Regions from separate parts of the Micromonospora inyonensis genome, predicted to be linked through region 1. Evidence: riboswitches for the same ligand, from Rfam matches in the RefSeq annotation. Region 1 holds a riboswitch; the other holds the start of a gene.
The links. Region 1 has a riboswitch for cobalamin ahead of metE (5-methyltetrahydropteroyltriglutamate--homocysteine S-methyltransferase). Riboswitches for the same ligand answer to the same signal wherever they lie in the genome.

Region 1 (7,666 bases):
CGAGGCCTTCGTCGGCGAACCGGCCGCGCCAGCGCCGCACGGTATCAACGGTGAGGTCGTGTCGGCGGGCGATCGCGGCGTTGGAGTGCCCACGGGCCGCATCGCAGACGATCCGGGCCCGGACGACCTGCTGATATGCGGCGGTGTGGGAGTAGGCCAGAGCGGTGAGCCCGCGCCGTTCGGCGGCGGTCAGGGTAATCGGGCGAGCGTGAGGGGCAGGCACCGGCCAGCTTCCGTTGGAGATGATCTCGTTCAGGGCTGGTCGAGGATGCCGGTCAGGCGGGCCGCAACCCGACAGGACACGCCGGAGGCGGCAGGATGTGAACCTATGCCGGTCATCCCTGCCTCCACGAAGACGTCCCTGCCGCAGCGACTGCGGGCACGGGCCAGGGCGAACTGGCCGCAGTTGGCCGCGGTGCACGTGCGCTACCAGGGTCAGTTCGCCTACGTCACCGTCGAGTTGACCGGCGGCCAGCAACTGCCGGTGATGCGACTGCGCTACAGCGGATCCGCCCACCGCTGGAGCCTCGCCACTTACCGGGCCAGTAACAACAGCTACGAAGACCAGTACTGGTTCAGCGGCACCACCGAAGAAGCACTCGACTTCGTCTGCGACGTCCTCATCAGCCCGATCACCGACTGGCCGCATCCAAGCACCGAACCGTCAACCCCCGAAGGACTTGTGAGGTTCCCCCGATAGTGTGGAGGCCAGACCTAAGGGGATAGATGGTCATGGCTGAAACGAGGAGACGGTTCGACCGGGAGTTCCGTGAGGGCGCCGTGCGGATCGTGCGGGAGACGGGTAAGCCGATCGCGCAGGTCGCTCGGGATCTGGGTATCAACAACGGCACTTTGGCGAACTGGGTGGCGCAGGAGCGTCGGGCTCGGGGCGAGGCCGCCGCGGGTGGTCTCGGTGAGGACGAACGCGCCGAGCTGGCCAGGCTGCGTAAGGAAAACGCTGAGCTGGCGATGGAGCGTGATGTCCTCAAGCGATCCGTGGTCCTGTGGGTCAAGGAGGCGACGAAGTGACCGTGGCCCGCTTCGTCGCCGCCCAGAGGACCGAGCATGCCGTGCCGCACGCGGTGACCTGCCGGGCGCTGGGGCTGTCGCAGTCGTGGTTCTACAAGTGGCGTGACCGGCGACCCACCGCACGGCAGGCCCGCCGCGATGCCCTCGACGAGGCGATCCGGGCAGCGTTCGACGCCTCCGGCGGCACCTACGGCTCCCCGCGGGTGACCCAGGACCTGCACGCCGACGGGTGGCAGGTGTCGGTCAACACCGTCGCGGCCCGCATGGCGCGGCTGGGTCTGGCCGGACGCACCCCGCGCCGCCGACGCGCCCTCACCAAGCAGGGCAAACGGCCGGTGGCACCGGACCGGGTCCGGCGGCAGTTCACCGCCGTCGCACCGGACGTGTTGTGGTGCGGCGACATCACCGAGATCGTTACCGACGAGGGCAAGCTGTACCTGGCCACGGTGATCGATCTGCACTCCCGCCGGCTGCTCGGCTACGCCATGGGCGACCGGCACGACGCCGACCTGACCCAGGCCACCCTGAGCATGGCCGCCGCGACCCGCGGCGGCACCGTGGACGGAGTGATCTTCCACAGCGACCGCGGCAGCGAGTACACCGCCGCCGAATACGCCACCGCCTGCCGCCGGCTGGGTGTCCTGCAATCGATGGGCCGGGTCGGCTGCGCCCTGGACAACGCCGCCGCGGAGGCGTTCAACTCCACCATCAAGGTCGAGTACATCCACCGGCAGCGGTTCCGCACCCGCGCCGAAGCCCGACTCAAGATCGCCACCTGGATCGTCGATTTCTACAACACCCGCCGACGCCACAGCGCCTGCGATGGCATGTCACCCATCGACTACGAACGCTTCATCGCCCAAGCCCGCCTGGCTCAGGCAGCTTAAACAGCCCTCCACGCTTCCAGGGGATTGACACTCCTCGATGTACCTGTACGCGTGGAAAGCCGGCCTGAAGACCGCCTACTACCTGCGCTCGCGCCCCGCGACGCGCATCCAGCAGGCCACCGTCTCCGTCGCCCCCGCAGCCGCGAAGACACCCGCCGCCACGCTTGCCGTCGCCGACGACGGGGCGCTGGCCTGCTCCATCGAGAACCCGGAATCCTGCGAGGCCTGCCAGTGACCACCATTCCCGAAACCCGCACCGCACCGGCGCCCGCCGTCGAGCGCCAGATGCTGCTCGACCCCGGCATGGACCTCACGCTACGGCCGATGCGCTACCCGCACTTCTTCGACCGGTTCAAGGACGCCATCAAGAACACCTGGACCGTCGAGGAAGTCGACCTGCACAACGACCTCGCCGACCTGGAGAAGCTCACCCCGGCCGAGCGGCACCTCGTCAGCCGCCTGGTCGCGTTCTTCGCCACCGGCGACACCATCGTCGCCAACAACCTCGTGCTCAACCTCTACCAGCACGTCAACTCGCCCGAGGGCCGCCTCTACCTGTCCCGGCAGCTGTTCGAAGAGGCCGTGCACGTCCAGTTCTACCTGAACCTGCTCGACACCTACGTCGCGGACGAGCGGGAGCGGTTCGCGGCGTTCGCCGCGATCGACAACATCCCCTCGATCGCCCGCAAGGCCGAGTTCTGTTTCCGGTGGATCGACTCGATCTTCGAGCTGCGCGAGCTCAAGACCCGCGAGGACCGGCGGGCGTTCCTGCTCAACCTGATCTGCTTCGCCGCCTGCATCGAAGGGCTGTTCTTCTACGGCGCCTTCGCCTACGTCTACTACCTGCGCTCGCGCGGGCTGCTGCACGGGCTCGCCTCCGGCACCAACTGGGTGTTCCGCGACGAGAGCATGCACATGGCGTTCGCGTTCGACGTCGTCGACACCGTCCGGCGGGAGGAACCCGACCTGTTCGACGCGCAGATGCAGCAGCAGGTCCGCGACATGCTCGCCGAAGCCGTCGAGTGCGAGTTGCAGTTCGCCGCCGACCTGCTCGAACAAGGAGTCTCCGGAATGTCGCTCACGGACATGCGCGAGTACCTGCAACACGTCGCGGACCGGCGCCTCGCCGTGCTCGGCATCGAGCCGATCTACGGCAGCAAGAACCCGTTCGCGTTCATGGAGCTGCAGGACGTGCAGGAGCTGTCCAACTTCTTCGAGCGTCGCGTCGCCGCATACCAGGTCGGGGTCACCGGCTCGGTGAGCTTCGACGACGAGTTCTAGCTAGGATTCCCCGCAGTGCTGGTTCGCGCGGCCGTCAGGCCGCGCGTCGTAAGAGGGAACCCGGTGCGAGACCGGGACTGCCCCGCAGCGGTGAGTGGGAACGAAAACCGTCATCAAGCACTGGGCGCGAGCCTGGGAAGCGACGGCCGGTAGGCGCGAGCACGACGCCCACGAGTCCGAAGACCTGCCCGCACTGCGCACGCGACCGCGTGCGCCGCCGACGGCCTCTCGGGAGGGCCGGGCGGAAGGCCGGCGACGGCCTTTCCCCTGCCCTTCCGTGCCGTCGGGCACATCGAGGGAAGGGAACACCCGTGAGTTTCGGCACCAGCACCGTGCTCGGCTACCCGCGCATCGGCGGCAACCGCGAACTGAAGAAGGCCGTCGAGGCGTACTGGGCCGGGCGCATCGACGCCGCCGCCCTGGAATCGACCGCGGCCGGCCTGCGCACGCAGGTGTGGCAGACGCTGCGCGACGCCCGCCTCGACGCCATCCCGTCGAACACGTTCTCCTACTACGACCACGTCCTCGACACCGCCGTCGCCGTCGGCGCGGTCCCGGCCCGGTTCCGTCGACTCGGCCTGCCCGAGCTGGACACCTACTTCGCGATGGCCCGCGGCGTCGACGCCGAACCTGCGCTCGAGCTGACGAAGTGGTTCGCCACCAACTACCACTACCTCGTGCCCGAGATCGACGCCGACACCGAGTTCGCCCCGAACCCGGCCAAGGCCTTGCGTGAGTACGGCGAAGCCCGTGCGCTCGGCGTCACCACCCGGCCGGTGCTCGTCGGCCCGGCCACGTTCCTGTTGCTGGCCAAGGGCGCCGACCCGTTCGCCCGGCTGGACGACCTGGTCGAAACCTACGCCTCGCTGCTCGCCGACCTGGCGCGGGCCGGCGTCGGGTGGGTCCAACTCGATGAGCCCGCCTACGTCGCCGACCGCACTCCCGCCCAGATCGACGCGCTGCGCCGCGCGTACACCCGCCTCGGCGAACGGGAGCAGCGGCCGCAGATCTTCGTCGCCACCTACTTCGGCGAGCTCGGCGACGCCCTGCCCGCCCTGCTCGCCACACCGGTCGAGGCGATCGGCCTCGACCTGGTCGCCGGCCCCGGCAACCTCAAGCGGCTCGCCGGCGCCGGACCGCTGCGCGGCAAGACGATCGTCGGTGGCCTGGTGGACGGGCACAACGTCTGGCGCACCGACCTGCGCGCCGCCGCGGTCACCGGTGCCACCGTCGCCGGCCTTGCCGACCATGTGGCCGTGTCCACGTCTTGTTCGCTGCTGCACGTCCCGGTCGACCTGACCGCGGAGACCCGCCTCGACCCGCAGTTGCGGGAGCGGCTGGCGTTCGCCCGGCAGAAGGTCGACGAGGTGGTGCTGCTCGGCCGCGCCCTGCGCGACGGCACCGCCGACCTGCCCGCCCCGCTGCCGCCCATCCCGGCGGCGTGGCGGCAGGACGACGTCCGCGCCCGCCTGGCCGCCCTGCGGCCCACCGACCGGCAACGCGGCGACTACGCCGACCGGGCCGCAAAGCAGCAGGAACGACTGCGGCTGCCGGAGCTGCCCACCACCACGATCGGGTCCTTCCCGCAGACCGCCGAGTTGCGCAAGGCCCGCGCCGACCTGCGCGCCGGCAGCCTCGACCAGGCCGGCTACACCGAACGGATGCGCGCCGAGATCGAGCACGTGATCCGGCTGCAGGAACAGCTCGGCCTGGACGTTCTGGTGCACGGCGAGCCCGAGCGCAACGACGGGAGTTGCCCCCTGATCCTGGACACTTGAGCCTTGGATCGTGATGGTCCGGGGAGATCAGGAGTTCCTGACAGATGGTGATGAAGCACTACCCGGCGGAGTTCAAGGCCGATGCGGTCGCGTTGTACCGGTCTCGGCCGGGGGCGACGATCGCGCAGATCGCGGAGGATCTCGGGGTCAATCGGGAGACGTTGCGTAGTTGGGTCCGCGCCGATGATCAGCGTCGGGGCGTGGTGGCCGAGCCGGCGGGGCCGCGGGCGGCCGGCTCGGTGCAGGACGAGAACGCCGCGTTGCGGCGGCGGGTCCGCGAGTTGGAGGAGGAACGGGACATTCTGCGGAAGGCGGCCCGGTATTTCGCCGGGGAGACGCGCTGGTGAACCGCTTCCAGTTCGTCGCCGACCACCAGGCACGCTACGGCGTGAAGCGGTTGTGTCAGATCATTGGGGTGTCCCGCTCGAGCTTCTACTACTGGCGCGCGGCCGCAGAAACGCGGGCCGCGCGGGAGGCCGCGGATGCGGCTCTCGTGGGTCGGATCCGGGCTGTGCACACGGCTCACGACGGCACCTACGGAGCACCACGGATCACCGCCGAACTTCGGGATGCCGGCCTGGCGGTCAACCGGAAGCGGGTCGCCCGGGTGATGCGCCGCTTCGGCGTGCAGGGTCTACGACTGCGCCGACGAACGCGGACGACGATGCCGGACCCGGCCGCGACGAAGGCCCCTGACCTGATCGGCCGGGACTTCACCGCCTGCGCGCCGAACCAGCGCTACGTCGGCGACATCACCTACCTACCAGTCGGTGACCGTGGCTTCCTCTACCTGGCCACCGTCATCGATCTGCACTCCCGGCGCCTCGCGGGCTGGGCGATCGCCGATCACATGCGCACCGACCTGGTCATCGATGCCCCTCCACGCCGCGCAGCGCACCCGGGGCACCCTGAAAGGGGCGATCATGCACACGGACCACGGAGCCCAGTACACCTCCCGGGCCTTCGCCGAGGCCTGCACCACGGCCGGGGTGCGGCAGTCGATGAGCGCGGTCGGCAGCTCCGCCGACAACGCCGCCGCGGAGTCGTTCAACGCCACCCTCAAACGCGAGACCCTCCAAGGTCGCCGCGCCTTCACCGACGAACGCGAAGCACGACTGACCACGTTCCGGTGGCTACACCGCTACAACACCGTCCGACGCCACTCCCGGCTCGGACAGCAATCCCCGATCACCTACGAGAAGAAGAACCCCCGGCCAGCACCAGATACGCTGGCCCCGGCCGCATAAACCCATGTCCAGGATCAGGGGTCAAGCTCCGACCGGTGGGTGAACCGGTCTCCGGACACCATGCTGGACACGTTCCACTGGTACCGCGGCGAGGCGTTCGACCTCGTCGTCGAGGACCTGCTGGCGTTCCCGGCCGAGCGCGGCGTCATCGCGGAGGGCTTCCGACTTCTGCCGGAACTTGTCGCACCCCTGCTGGCCGAGCCCCGACGCGCCGTCTGGCTGCTCCCGACACCGGATTTCCGCCGAGCGGCGTTCGACAGCCGCGGTGGCCTGTGGCAGATCGCCGGCCGGACCAGCGACCCCGAACGCCGCTCGGCGCAACCTGTTGGAACGAGACCGGTTGTTCACCGAGCGCCTCGACGCCACAGTGACCAGCCTGCGCCTGCCGGTCATCCGCGTCGACCCGCAGACAACCGAGGACGACCTCGCAGCCCAGGTCGCCGAGTCGCTCGGTCTCTGACCGTGCGCCGCCACGAACGGCGGACTGGTCGCCGGTCAGGACGCCTGTGGCAGAGCCTGTGACCTGGGGCCGCCCGTAGCGTGGGGCACATGCTCTCCCTCTCCTGCGTCAACGGTCTGTCCCGGCACTTCACCCCGGACAGTCTGCGCGAGTACCTCCTCGCCCGCGCCACCCGCGTCGACACCGGCTGCCTCATCGTCCGCGGCTACGGCAGCCGGCGCGGGGTCCACCAGAAGGTCGCCGGCCGGGCCTGGGCACACATCGCCGCGTACGCCGTGTTCGTCGGCGACTACGACCCGGACCTCGAGGTCGACCACACCTGCGGTGTCGCGGACTGTATCGAGCCGGCCCACCTGCGGCAGGTCACGCGCGCGGAGAACTGCCGGGACCGGATCCGCCCGCCGCGCTGCCGCAACGGGCACGAGCGAGAGCTCGACCCCGTCACCGGCACGTACCGCCAGGTGTGTCGCGCGTGCAACCGGGAAGCCCAGCGCCGCTGGCGGCAACGGCAGGCCGACGAGGTCACCCAGGCCCGCGTCGCACACGGACACGGGTAGTGGCCTGTGTGCTGCAGCGGCCTTCCCGGGCACCGATGCGACCCGGATACAACAGAGCAAAGCCTTATGCACCTTAACTGACATTATGATGTGCACCCGATATGCCCCATTCGCCAGGCTCTATTATCGGAATTCCTTTACCGGTAATACGATAATCCGCCGACGTTGGACGCGACGGCGTCGGCCATCGGTGATCGGTGATGTCAGTTCTCAGCGGACCTGGCAGGGTCTCAGGCGACCTGTCGGTAGAGGTGGCGGAGTCTCAGTCGATCTGACGGACGCAGTTGATGCGAGATGCGGTCGCGCGGTAGGCCCGTCCGACTGGGGAGAGCGTCTATTCGACTGTCGTGAGTTCCAACCAAAGGACGGCGAAGGGTCCCACTCATGGCGTCAGCCGGTTGACCAGCGGTGTCTTCGATTGAGCTGG
Region 2 (7,666 bases), on a different contig from region 1:
CGATCCCGAGTCCACCTTCATGAACATCGAGCAGCTCGAGAAGCAGCGGCTGATCGGGCGTCCGCTGACCATGGTGATCAACTGTCGTCCGGACCGGGTGGAGCGCAACGGCCAGATGGGCGCGCTCTCCGGCCGCGTCAAGCCGCAGCGCATCGTGCTGATCGGCGAGATGACCCGCAGCGCCCGGGTGACCGTGCCCGCCGAACTCCAGGAGCGGGTGGTCGACCTCGGAGGGAAGCTGCCCCCGGAACGGTTGCTGGCCGACGTGATGACCGCCACCGCGGCGGACGCGTCGATCGTCGCCGTGGGCAACATCCACGGTCAGGGCGAGGTGCTGCTGCACGAGCTGGCCGCGCTGCCCAGCTGGAGTCCGCAGGGGCAGGCCGGGTCCGAGTCGATGCTGCGGACGCCGACCGTGCCGGGATTCGACACCGATGCCCAGACCGTGCTGTTGGAAAGGATCCGTCGGTGACCTTCGGAGGAGAGCTCAGCGCGCAACTCGCCACCGCCTGCCTCGGCATCGGGCTGGTCTTCGCGCTGCTCTGCTATCTGACCACCAACCTCTCACCGGGCGGCATGATCACGCCGGGCTGGATCGCGTTGGCGTTGATCGAGGATCCGCTCCAGGCGGGTGTGATCGTGGTGATGACCGTGGTCACGTACGGGCTCACGCTGCTGATGCAACGGATGGTGATCCTCTACGGCAAGCGGCTCTTCGCCGCGATCGTGCTGCTGAGCGTCTTCCTCCAACTGACGCTCTTCCTGATCGTGCAGAAGGACCTGCCCCTCCTCTTCGCACACCAGACCCTGGGCTTCGTCGCGCCGGGGCTGATCGCCTACCAGCTCGTCCGACAGCCACCCAAGGCGACCGTCGTGGCCACCGTGATCGTCACCGCGATCACCTACGGCGTCGCGTTCAGCGGTGTCGTCGCCGGCCTCGTCCCGGTCACCTGACCGGCCAACGGAGGAACAGCCGATGAACTACCGGACCTACTCCCAGACCCAGGCCGCACTGGTCACCCTCGCCGCGTTCGCGCTGCTGACCGGTGCCGGCTTCGTCACCTACCTCGTCGCCCGGCCCTCCACCGACCGGATCGTGCTGTCGCTCGGAGCCGCCGCCGTGCCGCAGAGCATGGTCCGGACGGACACCGGGTACAGCTACCGCCGCTTGAGCGCTCCCGGCCGGACCCAGATCGTCGACGCCTCGGGTCAGGTCCTCGCCACGATGACCGACGGGGCCCGGACGGTGCACCTGCACGGACCGGAGCGCATCTTCGCGGAACCCCGGTTCACCAAGGCCAAGGTGCACACCGACCTGTGGGTACGGCTCGCACCGAAGGAGTGGTACGCCGGCGCGGAGCAGGACGCCTGGTTCACCACCTGGTTCGGCAAGGCCCGCGCGGACCGCTCTCCGGACGTGCTCGGGGTGGCCATGGAGTACACCTACGTCTCGTCGCCGAAGAAGGACGCGCAGGGTCGGCAGTACTCGGGCGACGCAGCCTTCGGGCCCCTTTCCGACAGCGACCCGGACGGTCGGGCGGAGAACTCCGACTTCTACGATTATCTCGGGATCTCATGGACCTTCCCTGACAAGAAGGAGAAGCCGGCTGCTGCGCACATCCGTAGCCTCGACTGCTCGGGATTCCTCCGGATGGTGTACGGCTACCGGCTCGGGTACCCGCTGCGCGGGACGAACGAGGCGGGCCCGGGGTTGCCCCGGCGGGCGTACGCCATGGCCTCGGTCGGCCCCGGGGCCCAACTGATGCCGAACACCGGCAAGCGGGCCCGGGACCTGGACCGGTTGCTCCCCGGGGACCTCCTGTTCTTCAACGCGGGACCGGTGCAGGGGGCGAACATCGAGCACTCCGGCATGTACCTCGGTGTGGACGACCGGGGGCACCACCGGTTCATCTCGAGCCGTACCACCGCGAACGGGCCGACCATGGGTGACCTCGGCGGCGAGTCGACGCTCGACGGCACTGGTTACTGGGCGACCCGGTTCCGCACCGCCCGGCGGATCTGACCGCCACGGGCATTCCGGGAAGCAGGGGCGGGGTTCAGCCCCGCAGCCGCTCCGCGAGTACCTGCGCGACGAGGTCCCGCCCGACCGCGTCCCGTCGCACCGACCAGCTCAGTTCCAGGTGGACGAAGGCGCTGTCCAGCCCGGCGCTCGCCCTGCCCTGCGCGTTCCGGGTGCCCTCCAGTTGCCCGCACTTGCGCGACCAGGCCCGGCAGGTGTTCAGCCCGCTGCGGCTCAGTCCGTTGGCGATCCGTCCGGCCACCTGACTCTGCGGTGCCGACCCGGTCGACACGACGGCGTCGGCACCTTCCAGGTTCCGGTCGGCGAAACCGTGCAGCTGGATCTGGTCCAGTCCGCGCCGGGCGAACTCGACCGCCAGGGTGTGGAAGAGCGAGTCGCCGTTGTGCGCCACGTCGGCGGCACCGCCGGCCGCCTCCCGGTGCGCGCCGGCCACCAGCAGCACGCTGCCCGGCAGCCGGCGGTGCAGGGCGAGCCCGACCTTCTCCGTGTCCAGGTCGAAGCCGGGGTGCGGAACCTGGACCACCTGTCGCGCCTCCGCCGACCGGTCGAGCACGAGCGCCCCCCAGGTCCGCTCGTCGGAGCCGTCGGCCAGGAAGATGGTGAACGGGCGTCCGGTGGCCGGATCGGTGCTGTGCCATGCCCCGAAGCCGAGACCAGCGAAGAGTTCCTCCTGGCGGGCACGGTCGTCGGGGTGGTCGATCAGCAGCCGGGCCGCCCGACGGGCCCGGGACCGCTCGTCCGCGTCCGGATCCCGGTACGGGCCCGTCCGGGACAGGCCGGCGGTCAACTCGTCGACGACCTGCGCCGGGTCGAGGTCCGCGCGGGCTGGCTGCGTCTCCGGCTCGTCCCGACCCCACCCGGTGGCGGTGGCGGCGGCGGTGGCGGCGGTCACTGCCGCGGCGGCGGCGAGGATGACCGTTCGTCTGGTCGAACCGACGACGGAAGCGGATCTTGGCACGCTGTGCAGGCTAACCGAACTGGGCCCGGTCGACGGGGCGGGCGTGACGGCCGGCACCGGCGGTGAAGGCCGCGACACCGGCTGCCGCCTCGGTCAGCGAGTCGAGGCCGTAGGCCAGCTCGACGGCCATGGCTTCCGCCTCCGGGCGGCCGGCTCCGGCCCGCACGGCGGCCCGGTCGTTGCGCAGGCAGCGCTGTGGGGCGCGGGCGATCCCGGCGGCCAGCCGCTCGGCCTCCGCGCGGGCCGTGCCGGGCGCGACCAGCCGGTTCACCAGGCCCATCGCGTACGCCTCGTCGGCCGGGACCGGTCGGCCGGTGAGGATCAGGTCCATCGCCCGGCTCTCGCCGATCAGCCGGGGCAGCCGCACCGTCCCGCCGTCGACCAGCGGCACGCCCCACCGCCGACAGAAGACCCCGAACACCGCGTCGGACTCGGCGATCCGCAGGTCGCACCAGAGCGCCAGCTCCAGTCCGCCGGCCACGGCGTACCCGGAGACCGCGGCGATCACCGGCTTGGTCAGCGACATCCGGGTCGGACCCATCGGGCCGTCCCCCTCGGGCTCCACCCGGTTGCCGCTCGGCGTACCGATGGCCTTGAGGTCGGCACCGGCGCAGAAGCTGCCGCCGGCTCCCCAGAGCACGCCCACGGTGGCGGCCGGGTCGGCGTCGAAGGCGCGGAACGCGTCGGCGAGCGCCCGGGCGGTCGGGCCGTCGACGGCGTTGCGGGCCGCCGGCCGATCCAGGATCACCGTGGTCACCGGTCCGTCACGCTCAACCCGTACGCCCATCGGACCAGGATGCCGGTTCGTGCCGCGCCGCGCCAGACGGCCGGTGCCGCCGTCGTGCGTCGCGACCCGGACGCGGTCGGGTGCGGGGTGCGGCGTCCGGCGGCGTGCCTGTTCAGGTCCGGTCCCGGCGGACCAGGGTGGCACCGAGCGCGGCACCGACCACGCAGGTCACTCCGAGGAACTGCGGCCAGGTCAGCAGCTCACCGAGCAGGACCAGGCCGACCAGCGCACCGATCGCCGGTTCGAGGCTCAGCAGCACCGCGAAGACCCGGGCCGGCATCCGGCGCAGCGCGGACATCTCCGCCGAGTACGGCAGCACCGACGACAGCAGCGCCACGCCGACGCCGAGTAGCAGGATCCACGGGTCGAGCAGCGTGCTGCCGCTGCCCGCGACACCGAACGGCAGCACGGCGAGCGCGCCGACGGCCATGCCCAGGGCCAGCCCCCGGGTGCCGGGCACCCGCTTGCTGACCGCGCCGCCGAACACCACGTAACCCGCCCAGCCGACCGCGGTGCCGACGCAGAAGAGCAGCCCGAGCCCGTCGACCGCCGCCCCGCCCAGTCCACTGATCAGCAGGACGCCGCCACCGGCCAGGACCGCCCAGAGCACGTCGAGCAGCCGGCGGCTGCCGGCCAGCCCCACCAGCAGCGGCCCGGCGAAGCCGATGGTCACCGCCACGCCCAGCGGCACCCGGTGCAGGGCGGCGTAGAAGCTGAGGTTCATCAGCGCGAGCATCAGGCCGAAGCCCACCACCAGACCGCCGGTACGCCAGCCCAGCCGCAGCCCGGGACGGGCGAGCGCGACCAGGATCAGCGCGGCGAAGCCGAGCCGTAGCGTGGTCGTGCCACCGGGGCTGGTGCTGCCGAACAGGTGCTTGGCCGCCGCCGCGCCGAGCTGGGTGGAGAGCATCCCGAGCAGCATCAGCAGCGACGGCGGAACGGCGTCGGGGCGACCGACCGCGTTGACGAGCCGGGCGACGGTGGTGGTGGGAACCGGCTGTGGACGGAGGGCGTGCGCGTACATGCGCACCACCATGCCGTCCGGTCTCGTGGAGGGCGACCGAAATCCCGTCGTTCCGGCTACGATGCTCGACGGCACGACACAGTGAGGTGCCCCGCGCGAGCGGGGAGAATCGGGAAGCCGGTGCGAATCCGGCACGGGCCCGCCGCGGTGACCGGGGAGCCACCGTCCACGCGCACAGCGCAGCCACTGGCCCGGGAAGGGCTGGGAAGGCGGACGGCACGGCGTCGATCCGGGAGTCCGAAGACCGGCCTCGCGTCACGCGCCCGCCCCTGCCCGGGTGGGCCGAGCGCAGCGGGAGCCTGCCATGGACCTGTACGACGTCATCCACCGCCGTCGGGACGTACGCGCCCAGTTCACCGGGGAGCCGGTGCCCGACGACACCCTGCACCGGGTGCTGGCCGCGGCGCATGCCGCACCGAGCGTCGGCTACTCCCAGCCCTGGGACTTCGTCGTGGTGCGGGACGCCGACATCCGACACCGCTTCCACGAGCATGTCCGGACCGAGCGGGACGTCTTCGCCGCCACTTTGGAGGGGGAGGCGGCCGAACGGTTCGCCCGTATCAAGATCGACGGAGTGCGGGAGTCGACCCTGTCGATCGTGGTCACCCACGACCAGTCGCGGGGCGGGCCGGCGGTGCTCGGCCGGCACGCCATCGCCGACACCGGCCTCTACTCGACCTGCCTGGCCATCCAGAACCTCTGGCTCGCCGCCACGTCCGAAGGGCTCGGCGTCGGATGGGTCTCCTTCTACCGGGAACCCTGGCTGGCCGACCTGCTCGGCATTCCCGCCGGCATCCGCCCGGTCGCGTGGCTCTGCCTCGGGCCGGTCACCCACTTCGAGGCCGTACCCGACCTGGCCCGGCACGGCTGGCGGCAGGCGCGTCCGCTCGCCGCCGCCATCCACCACGACCGGTGGACGCCGGACGCCTGACCGGAGGCGCGACGGACCGCCCGGTCAGGCTGGTCGCCGCCGGTCCGGGCCCCGCCGGTCGGGGCGGGGAGTTCGTCCCCGTCGCCCGGTTTGCGAGCTCCCGGACCGGGAAGTCGGTACGGGTGCGAGCACTACTGACGAAGATCGAGCAGGCGACCGGCCTGGACCGGGTCGGCGACCGCCTCCAGCGGGCGGTGCAGGCCACCCTCCGGCCGCGGCGCGTCCGTGACCTGCTGCACGGCGTGTGGCTGGGGCATCCGCTGCACCCGGCGATGGTGCAGGTGCCGGTCGGCGCGTGGATCAGCGCCGCCGTCCTCGACGCGATGCCCGGCCAGCGGCGCGCGGCGACCACGCTGGTGGCGGTCGGTACGGCCAGCGCCGTGCCGGCCGCCGTCGCCGGGCTCAACGACTGGGCGGCCCTGAACCGGGAGCAGCGGCGGGTGGGGCTGGTGCACGCCGCCTCGAACACCATCGGGCTGGCCTGCTACGCCGGCTCGCTGGCCGCCCGCCTCAACGGTCGACACAACCTCGGGCGGACGCTGGCGTACCTCGGGCTCTCCGCGGCGAGCGCCGGGGCGTACCTCGGCGGGCACCTGGCGTACAAGCAGGGGGCGCAGGTCAACCAGAGCGTCTCCGAGGCCAACCTGATCGGTGACGGCTGGCACCCGCTCGCCGACCTGTCCACCCTGCCCGACCGGGAACTGGTCACCCGCGAGATCGACAGCGTGTCGGTGATCCTCTACCGGCACGGCGACGACGTCACCGTCATGTTGGAGCGCTGCCCGCACCAGAGCGGGCCGCTCGGCCAGGGCGAGGTGACGGAGATCGACGGCCACCCGTGCGTCGTCTGTCCGTGGCACGGCAGCACCTTCCAGCTCAACAGCGGAGGCAAGGTCGTGCACGGACCGGCCGCCAACGACCAGCAGGTGCTCGCCACCCGGGTCGTCGACGGCGTTCTCCAGACCCGCCTGCCCTGAGCCGCCCCGGGGTCCCGTGGTGGGGGCTGGACGGACGCGCCCGTCGACCGTCAGCCCCGGCGGTGCCGACCGCTGCCGAGGACGCGACTGACCGTCGACGACGCCGGCCGGCGGCGCAGACCGAACACCGCCCCGATCTGCGCGCCGACGATGCTGGCCACGGCCAGCACGGCGGAGACCGCCAGCGGTCGGTTGACCCGGTCCTCCTGACCCGGCCGGGCCGCCCCGACGGTCATCGGCGGTGCCTCCTCCTGGGGCCAGTCGGTGGTCGTCGGCGGCGTGACCTGCTGCGGAGTCTGGTCGGGCACCTGCTGCGGGGTCTCGGGCACCTGGTCGGGGGCGGGCGCCGCCGGCGGCGGGGCCGGACGCGGGGACGGCCTGTTGACCAGCCGGCCGGTGGCGTGCGGCCGGGCACCGGCGTCGGCGGCCTGGTCGGGTAGCCTCAGCAGCTGCCCCGGGTGGATCCGGTCCGGGTCGCCGAGCTTGTTCAGCTTGACCAGCACCCGATAGCTCTGGAAGTCCTCCAGGTAGCGCTCGGCGACCTCGCCCAGATAGTCGCCCTTGGCCACCCGGTACACCTGGGTCCGGTCGGACGGCGGTCGTTCCATCGTGCCGGTCACCGGAGTGGCCACACCCCGGGCCACCGGGGCGACGGTGGTCGGCACCGACGCCGTGGCCGGTCCGGCCGCCGTCACCGGGGCCGACAGGGCGTACGTGGTGCCGTACGTGGCGGTCGCCGCGGTCGCCGCCGGGCTGGCCGCGATGATCAGGGCGACCGAGCCGACCAGCGCCGCTGCCGCGCGCTGCTGGCTGCGTATGCCGGGCAGCTTCGGCGCGGGCCGGCGCAGCACGTGCGCGACCAGCTCCACCAGGACGGAGAAGGCGAAGGTCGCCCACCCGAACCAGCCGAGCACCGCCAGCGCCCGGAGGAAGAGCTGCCCGTCGTCC

Region 2: linked by a shared signal. The riboswitch ahead of bluB (5,6-dimethylbenzimidazole synthase) and the one ahead of metE (5-methyltetrahydropteroyltriglutamate--homocysteine S-methyltransferase) in region 1 are both predicted to bind cobalamin.

The regions. Positions count from the first base shown of each region.
Region 1 covers NZ_FMHU01000002.1:1,928,712-1,936,377, forward strand. Annotated here, with positions in the region: gene GA0074694_RS23010 (IS630 family transposase) at 1-223, opposite strand, end outside; gene GA0074694_RS23015 (hypothetical protein) at 329-700, shown strand; gene GA0074694_RS23020 (transposase) at 733-1,029, shown strand; gene GA0074694_RS23025 (IS3 family transposase) at 1,026-1,916, shown strand; partial or broken gene GA0074694_RS23030 (hypothetical protein) at 1,948-2,151, shown strand; gene GA0074694_RS23035 (ribonucleotide-diphosphate reductase subunit beta) at 2,148-3,197, shown strand; cobalamin riboswitch at 3,200-3,403, shown strand; gene metE (5-methyltetrahydropteroyltriglutamate--homocysteine S-methyltransferase) at 3,509-4,975, shown strand; partial or broken gene GA0074694_RS23045 (IS3 family transposase) at 5,020-6,222, shown strand; gene GA0074694_RS23055 (HNH endonuclease) at 6,772-7,239, shown strand.
Region 2 covers NZ_FMHU01000001.1:1,718,922-1,726,587, forward strand. Annotated here, with positions in the region: gene pgsB (poly-gamma-glutamate synthase PgsB) at 1-472, shown strand, start outside; gene GA0074694_RS07885 (poly-gamma-glutamate biosynthesis protein PgsC/CapC) at 469-954, shown strand; gene GA0074694_RS07890 (C40 family peptidase) at 977-2,023, shown strand; gene GA0074694_RS07895 (hypothetical protein) at 2,058-2,999, opposite strand; gene GA0074694_RS07900 (crotonase/enoyl-CoA hydratase family protein) at 3,010-3,786, opposite strand; gene GA0074694_RS07905 (EamA family transporter) at 3,899-4,810, opposite strand; cobalamin riboswitch at 4,893-5,063, shown strand; gene bluB (5,6-dimethylbenzimidazole synthase) at 5,115-5,741, shown strand; gene GA0074694_RS07915 (Rieske (2Fe-2S) protein) at 5,864-6,718, shown strand; gene GA0074694_RS07920 (LysM peptidoglycan-binding domain-containing protein) at 6,769-7,666, opposite strand, start outside.